2 regions of the Massilia suwonensis genome follow, and region 1 is predicted to be linked to the other one. Evidence: predicted binding sites of a transcription regulator. Region 1 holds the regulator's gene; the other holds the start of a gene.
What was found. Region 1 encodes FNR, which switches genes on or off when oxygen is low (the NO sensors DNR and NnrR bind a similar motif). Its sites were predicted from a motif close to TTGATNNNNATCAA; they were not measured.
Positions count from the first base shown of each region.

Region 2: a site for FNR is predicted at 1,793-1,806, ahead of ACFPQ5_RS15270 (universal stress protein). Genes of this name have one in related genera too.

Region 1 is NZ_JBHSMR010000013.1:1,032,864-1,036,272, reverse strand. Features, by position in the region: gene ACFPQ5_RS12595 (DUF885 domain-containing protein) at 1-1,082, shown strand, start outside; gene ACFPQ5_RS12590 (VOC family protein) at 1,324-1,752, shown strand; gene fnr (fumarate/nitrate reduction transcriptional regulator Fnr) at 1,762-2,529, opposite strand; gene ACFPQ5_RS12580 (cytochrome ubiquinol oxidase subunit I) at 2,744-3,409, shown strand, end outside.
Region 2 is NZ_JBHSMR010000013.1:1,603,332-1,606,740, forward strand. Features, by position in the region: gene ACFPQ5_RS15260 (chemotaxis protein CheA) at 1-622, opposite strand, end outside; gene ACFPQ5_RS15265 (protein phosphatase CheZ) at 622-1,491, opposite strand; gene ACFPQ5_RS15270 (universal stress protein) at 1,877-2,344, shown strand; gene ACFPQ5_RS15275 (response regulator) at 2,409-3,053, shown strand.

The sequences.
Region 1 (3,409 bases):
CGCGCGCCACCCGCATCGTCGAGGACAAGATCCGCCCGGCCTATGTGCGGGTGCAGGGCTTCATGGTCGAACTGCATCCGAAGACGAATGACACGGCCGGCGTCTCGCGCCTGCCGAATGGCCGCGCCGCCTACGACCGCGCGATCGCCAACTTCACCAGCACCAGCTTGACTGCCGACGAGATCCATGCGATCGGCCTGCGCGAGGTGGCGCGCCTGGAAGGCGAGATGGACAAGCACCTGCGTGCGCTCGGTTTCAACGAGGGCAGCATCGAGGCACGCATGAAGGCGCTCGACGCGACCTTCCAGCCGAAGGCAGACGAGGACCCGCGTCCCGCCATCCTGGCGAAGTACAAGGAAATGGTGAAGGATGCGCAGGCGCGCAGCGAGTCGCTGTTCAACCTGAAGCCGCGCGCGCCGGTCGACGTGTTGCGCGAGCCGCCGCTGACCGAAGCCTCGGCCGCCGCCCACTACAGCCTGCCGGCGCCGGACGGCAGCCGCCCGGGCGTGTTCTGGGTGCCGCTGCGCGGTCCGAAGTTCGACATGATCCGCATGCGCAGCCTGTCCTACCACGAGGCCGTGCCGGGCCACCACTTCCAGCTGGCGATCCAGCAGGAGCTGGCCGGCATCCCGAAATACCGCAGCCAGCGCATCTTCAGCGGCGGCAGCGCGCACAGCGAGGGCTGGGCGCTGTACACCGAACGCCTGGCGGTGGAGCAGGGCTGGTACGAGAATGACGTCCCCGGCCTGCTCGGCGCCCTCGGCTCGGAACTGTTCCGCGCGCGGCGCCTCGTCGTCGACACCGGCCTGCATACCAAGGGCTGGACGCGCCAGCAGGCGGTCGACTACGGCATCAACGTCGAGGAAGTCGACCGCTACGTCGTCTGGCCGGGCCAGGCCACGGCCTACATGATCGGCATGCTGCGCATCGTCGAACTGCGCGAGAAGGCGAAGGCGGAACTGGGACCGAAGTTCTCGCTGCCGGCATTCCATGACATGGTGCTGGGCGCCGGCTCGGTGCCGCTGGACGTGCTGGGGCAGTTGGTGGATGGCTGGATCGCCAAGGAAAAGGCGAAGGCCTAATTGTTCGCACCGCCGCCGACAGTCGTTGGCTGCGGTGTAACGTAGGGTGGGCATGCCCACGCGTTCGTGCTGTGGTGCTGCCCCAAGGTCTTGCTGGCCTCGCGCCGTATCGGATTCGATTGTTTTTCGGGTGAGGTAAAGTACGAAAACGCGTGGGCATGCCCACCCTACGGTGCGCGGCTGTCACGAATAATGGCGAAGCTGCGCGGTCATCCAGTGTGTTTTCACCAGGAGCACAACAATGGAAACCCAGCAACTCCACCGCGGCCGCCTGATCGACCACATCCAGCTGGTGGTCAAGGACCTGCCAGCCTCCCGCAGCTTCTACACCGCGATCTTCGAGACACTTCGCATCCCCTTGGGCGGCGAGGGCGACGATTATTTCTGGTACGACGAACTGTTCGTCTCCACCGCCGACAGCCAGGCCGCCCAGGGCAAGCTGACCGGCCGCCTCCACCTGGCCTTCCAGGCCGCCGGCCGCGCCATGGTCGATGCCTTCTACCAGGCAGCATTAAACGCCGGCGGCAAGGACAACGGCGCGCCCGGCGAGCGTCCCTATCATCCGGGCTACTACGCCGCCTTCGTGCTCGATCCGGACGGTAACAACATCGAAGCCGTGTTCCACGGCGCGGCTACACGCAGCGCGTCCTCGGTGCAGATTACCTTCTGAAAAAACGCTTCAGGACATCGGAGCGCACTGGTCGGTTCCGGCGGCGATCGCCTTCAGCTTGGCCGGGTCGAGCAGCTTGACTTCGCGCTTGTCCACTTCGATCCAGCCCTGCTTCTTGAAGCGCGAGAGCAGGCGGCTGACGCTTTCGATGGTCAGACCGAGGTAATTGCCGATGTCTTCGCGCGACATGCGCAGGCCGAATTCCGTACTCGAGTAGCCGCGCGCGGCATAGCGGGCCGACAGATTGACCAGGAAGACGGCAAAGCGCTGCTCGGCGCGCATATTGCCGAGTAGCAGCATGACGTTTTGCTCGCGCGTGATTTCCTGGCTCATGATCCTGTGGAAGTGACGCAACAGGGTCGGCACGTGGCCGAACAGTTCTTCCAGGCGCGCGAACGGAATTTCGCAGACTTCGCTGTCTTCCAGCGCGACGGCGTCGCAGTGGTAGCGGTCGCCGCTGATCGCATCCATGCCCAGCAGTTCGCCGGCCATCTGGAAACCCGTGATCTGCTGCTCGCCGGCCGCGTTGATCTGGTAGGTCTTGAAATGGCCGTAGCGCACCGCGTACAGGCTGCGGAAAGGCTCGCCCATGGCGTACAGGCGCTCGTCGCGTACAAGACGGCGCCGGCTGCCGATGATCTGGTCGAGGCGGTTGATGTCGGCATCGTCCAGGCCCATCGGCAGGCACAGCTGATGCATGCTGCAGGCGGCGCAGCTGGCCTTGATGGCGCCCAGGCTGACCGGTGCGCTGTTGGGGAAGTGGATGGCCTGGCTCATCGGTTCGAAGACATTGAATGGTTAAGCGGATTATAGACCGGTCAGCGGCGCGCTCCCAGCGTTCCGGACATTGTTATCCGCTTGGAATAGGTTGATACAACGGTGCAAGAGCGCGCACGCATCCGGCTAGACGAAGCTCTGCTCTGGTCAATCGGGCAATCGTGCGCCCCCACTGTCGTGCTAGATTCCGGACACCGCATCCAGAGGAGAACACATGTTCGGCCTGTCGGCATTGGACCTGGCACGCATCCAGTTCGCGTTTACGATGTCCTTCCACATCCTGTTCCCGGCGGTGACCATCGGCCTTGCCAGCTACCTGGCCGTGCTCGAACTGTCCTGGCTGCGCACCAGGCGCCAGGTCTACGTCGACCTCTACCACTTCTGGCTGAAGATCTTCGCCGTCATGTTCGGCATGGGCGTGGTCTCGGGCATCGTGATGGCCTACCAGATCGGCACCAACTGGAGCTACATGTCCGAATTCGCCGGCTCCATCATGGGGCCGGTGCTGGCCTACGAGGTGCTGACCGCCTTCTTCCTGGAAGCGGGCTTTCTTGGCGTGATGCTGTTCGGCTGGACCCGGGTCGGCCCCGGCCTGCATTTCCTTGCCACTTGCATGGTCGCCGTCGGCACGCTGATTTCCGCGACCTGGATCCTGGCCGCCAACAGCTGGATGCAGACGCCGCAAGGCTATGCCATCGAGGGCAACCGCATGGTGCCCGCCGACTGGCTGGCGATCGTGTTCAATCCCTCCTTTCCGTATCGCCTGATGCACATGGTGGTGGCGGCCTACCTGACCACCGCCCTGATCGTCGGTGCCACCGGTGCGTGGCAATTACTGCGTAAAAGGGACAACCCGGCGGTGCGTAAGATGCTGTCGATG
Region 2 (3,409 bases), 570 kb from region 1:
CGGCGGCCTCGGGCTGCGCCACGGGAGCGGCGGCAGGTGCAGCGGCGGGCGCGGCCTCGGGGGCCGAGGCCGCGATGGCGGCGCTGGCCGGCACCACGGCGTTGTACATCGCAGGCCAGTCGAGACCGTCTTCACCGACGGCAGCGGCGGCTGGAGCGGCCGGAGCAGCGGCAGGCGCGACGGCTGCGGCAACCGGTGCCGGCGCAGCAGCCGGGGCTGCGGCGGGCGCGGCTTCGGTCTTGCCTTCGATCGCATCCATCAGGATGCGTTCCAGGTCCTGCGGCATCGGCGCCAGCGCTTCGGGCGCGGTGCCGTTGTTCAGGTCGTTCAGCTGGTCGGCCACGAAGCCCGAAGCCTGCAGCGCCGCCTCGATCGACAGCGGCGTGACCGGCGCGGCGCCGGTGCGCAGCGCGTCGAACAGGTTCTCGGTCAGGTGGCAGGCCGCGACGAGCGCAGGCAGGCCCATGAACCCGGCACCGCCCTTGATCGTGTGGAACGAGCGAAACACCGCATTCAGCGTTTCCTTGTTTTCCGGATCGCGTTCGAGGCGCAGGAGGTGTTCTTCAACATTGACAGCCAGATCCATCGCCTCGACGACGAAGTCCTTGAGCATATCGTCCATTAGAATCCCAGATCGGCAAGAAGGTCGTCGACGTTATCCTGGTCCAGCGCCGCGGACGGCATGGACGGACCGGACATCAATTGAGCGGGAGCTGCTTCCTTTTCGGCCAGCTTGGCGCGCGTTTCCGGCGGCGCGTTGTCGCGCAGCAGCTGGGCAAGTTCGTTTTCCACGGTCTTGGTGATACCCACGACCTTCTTGATCAGCTGGCCGGTGATGTCCTGGAAGTCCTGGGCCATCATGATTTCCAGCAGGCGGGCTTTTTCCGCCTCGGTCGCCTCTGCCACAGTTGCCGCGAACTGGCGCGAATCGCCGGCCAGGGCCTTGAATTCGTCCAGGCTCAGCTTGCCCGCGAACAGGTCGGCCCAGCGGGTTTCCATCTCGGAGGCCTGCTTCGACAGCTTGTCCTGGGCCGGCATGCCGTCGTCCAGGGTGTTGAGCACCTTGTTGGCGGCCTGTTCGGTCAGCGTGGCGACGTATTCCAGGCGGTCCTGAGCGTCGTTGATCTGCGAGGACGCCTCGGTCAGCGCGCGGTCGTAGCCCAGCTCGCGCAGCGAGTCGTGCAGCAGGCGCACGATGCCGCCCAGGCGTTCGTACATGTTCTTGTCGCCCTCGGCGCCCTCTTCGGCGGCGACATTGGCCACGGCGACGGTCGCCACGGCGGCCGTTGCCAGGGCGGCGGTCGGCGCGCCGGCTGCCGCAGGCGGCTGGCTGGAGGCCACCTGGTCGAACAAGGCTTCCAGGTCGTCTTCGTCGGCGGCGGCAGGTGCCGCCACGGCCTCGGCTACCGGCGCAGCAGGCGCCGGCGCACTGGCGCGCTGGGCTGCCACTTCCTCGAATAAGGCGTCGAAATCGTCGGCGGCGTCGGTCATAATTCCTGCTTCTCCATAATATGAATGTGTCGCAATCTTGCGTGCTTCGGTCCGTTGGATGTGGACTCCCGCGCGCGTCATGCAGCGACTGGAAGCCCGTAAATTCAGTAAGCGAGTTTAGCAGCGTAGTTGCCGTAGGTAAATCTCGGAAAAAGCAATACAACGAAATGGACAAGGAAACTTAATTCCGCGACAATAAAACCATGCAGTTCCTGAATATTTTCGCAAGTCAGGTGTTGTTTTGTGGTCGCGTCGATTGTGCACCGTTTTTCGAGGCGTTCCGAAGCAGGCAAGCTCGTGTTTGAGCAAAGTCAACAGCTTGCGCGGTCACAAGCCCGGAACGCGATTCAGAAGCCACAATAGCGTGGCGTATGGAGGGCTTATCATGTACCGGAAAATCCTGATCACCACCGACGGCTCGGCCGTGTCGCAGCACACGGCCTGTGCCGGCGTCAAGTTCGCGCAGCAGATGGGGGCCGAGGTGCTGGCCCTGTTCGTCGCGCCGGAATACCAGTATCCGGTCTACGTCGAAATCATCCCGCCCGCCTATCCCAGCGAGGACGAATACATCGCGCAGATGCGGCGCACCGGTGAAGACTACATGGGCAGGATCATGCGTTCCTGCGCCGGCGCCGGCCTGCAGCACAGCTGCATGACGGCCTTTTCCGATGCCACGGCGCTCAAGATCGTCGACGTCGCCGAACAGGAAGGCTGCGACCTGATCTTCATGGGCTCGCACGGACGCAGCGGCTGGGGCCAGATCCTGCTGGGCAGCGTCACCAACAAGGTGCTGTCGCATACGACCAAGCCGGTACTGGTGCACCGCCTGATCAACGAGCCAGCCGCCACCTGAGGCCGGCGCCCTGCCTACTATATTAGAACAGCCGCGGTGCGCCGCGGCCTGGGGGAACGGCTACATGATAAGAATCGTCATTGCCGATGACCATACGATCATGCGCGAGGGACTCAAGCGCATCCTGGACGGTGCGCTCGACGTCGAAATCGTCGGCGAAGCCACCAACGGCTTCGAGGTGCTGTCGCTGGTGCGCCAGGGCGGCTTCGACCTGCTGCTGCTCGATTTGTCGATGCCCGGACGCAGCGGCGTCGACCTGATTCGCCAGGTGCGCAGCGAAGCGCCCAAGCTGGCGATCCTGATCCTCACCATGCACGAGGAAGAACAATATGCGGTGCGCGCCATCCGCGCCGGCGCCCAGGGCTATCTCACCAAGGAAAGCGCGGGCACCCAGCTGGTCGGGGCGATCCGCAAGGTGGCCTCGGGCCGGCCCTATATCAGCACCGAGGTCGCCGAGCAACTGGCCCTGAACATCATGGCGCCGAACGAGCAATTGCTGCACAAGCAGCTCTCGGACCGTGAATTCGAAGTGTTTTCGCTGCTGGTCGGCGGCAAGTCGATCACCGAGATCGCCAACAACCTGCACCTGTCGGTGAAAACCGTCAGCACCCACAAGACCCGCATCATGCAGAAGATGGGCATGACTTCGCTGTCGGAAATGGTGCAATACGCCGTCGCCCACCGGCTGCTGGCGCCGCTGAAAGCCTGAACGGCCCCGGCAGCAAGCCGGTTGCGGGCCTGGGCGCTTTGGCGCTGCGGGCCCAAAAGACGTTTGACAACGGTTCACAGTCATTTGTGCCATGCGCGCCACGGGGCGTGCTGGGCACCCGGGAGCCTGCAGCACGGGCATCCTACCTCCCCCTTGACGCGACGCCCCGCTGTGGTAAGAATATTCCTACAGCCTTAGCTCCCCTCCTACCTACACATTCAGCCATTGCTGATACCAATGCCGAACTCGTGTTGGCATACTGAATTCAGCGTATCGACTTGCTTGCGATCTAATTTTTCTCCGTAAGCCAAGCCTGCCGCTTGATGAATCCTATTGAAGCACCCGGTAGCGGCACC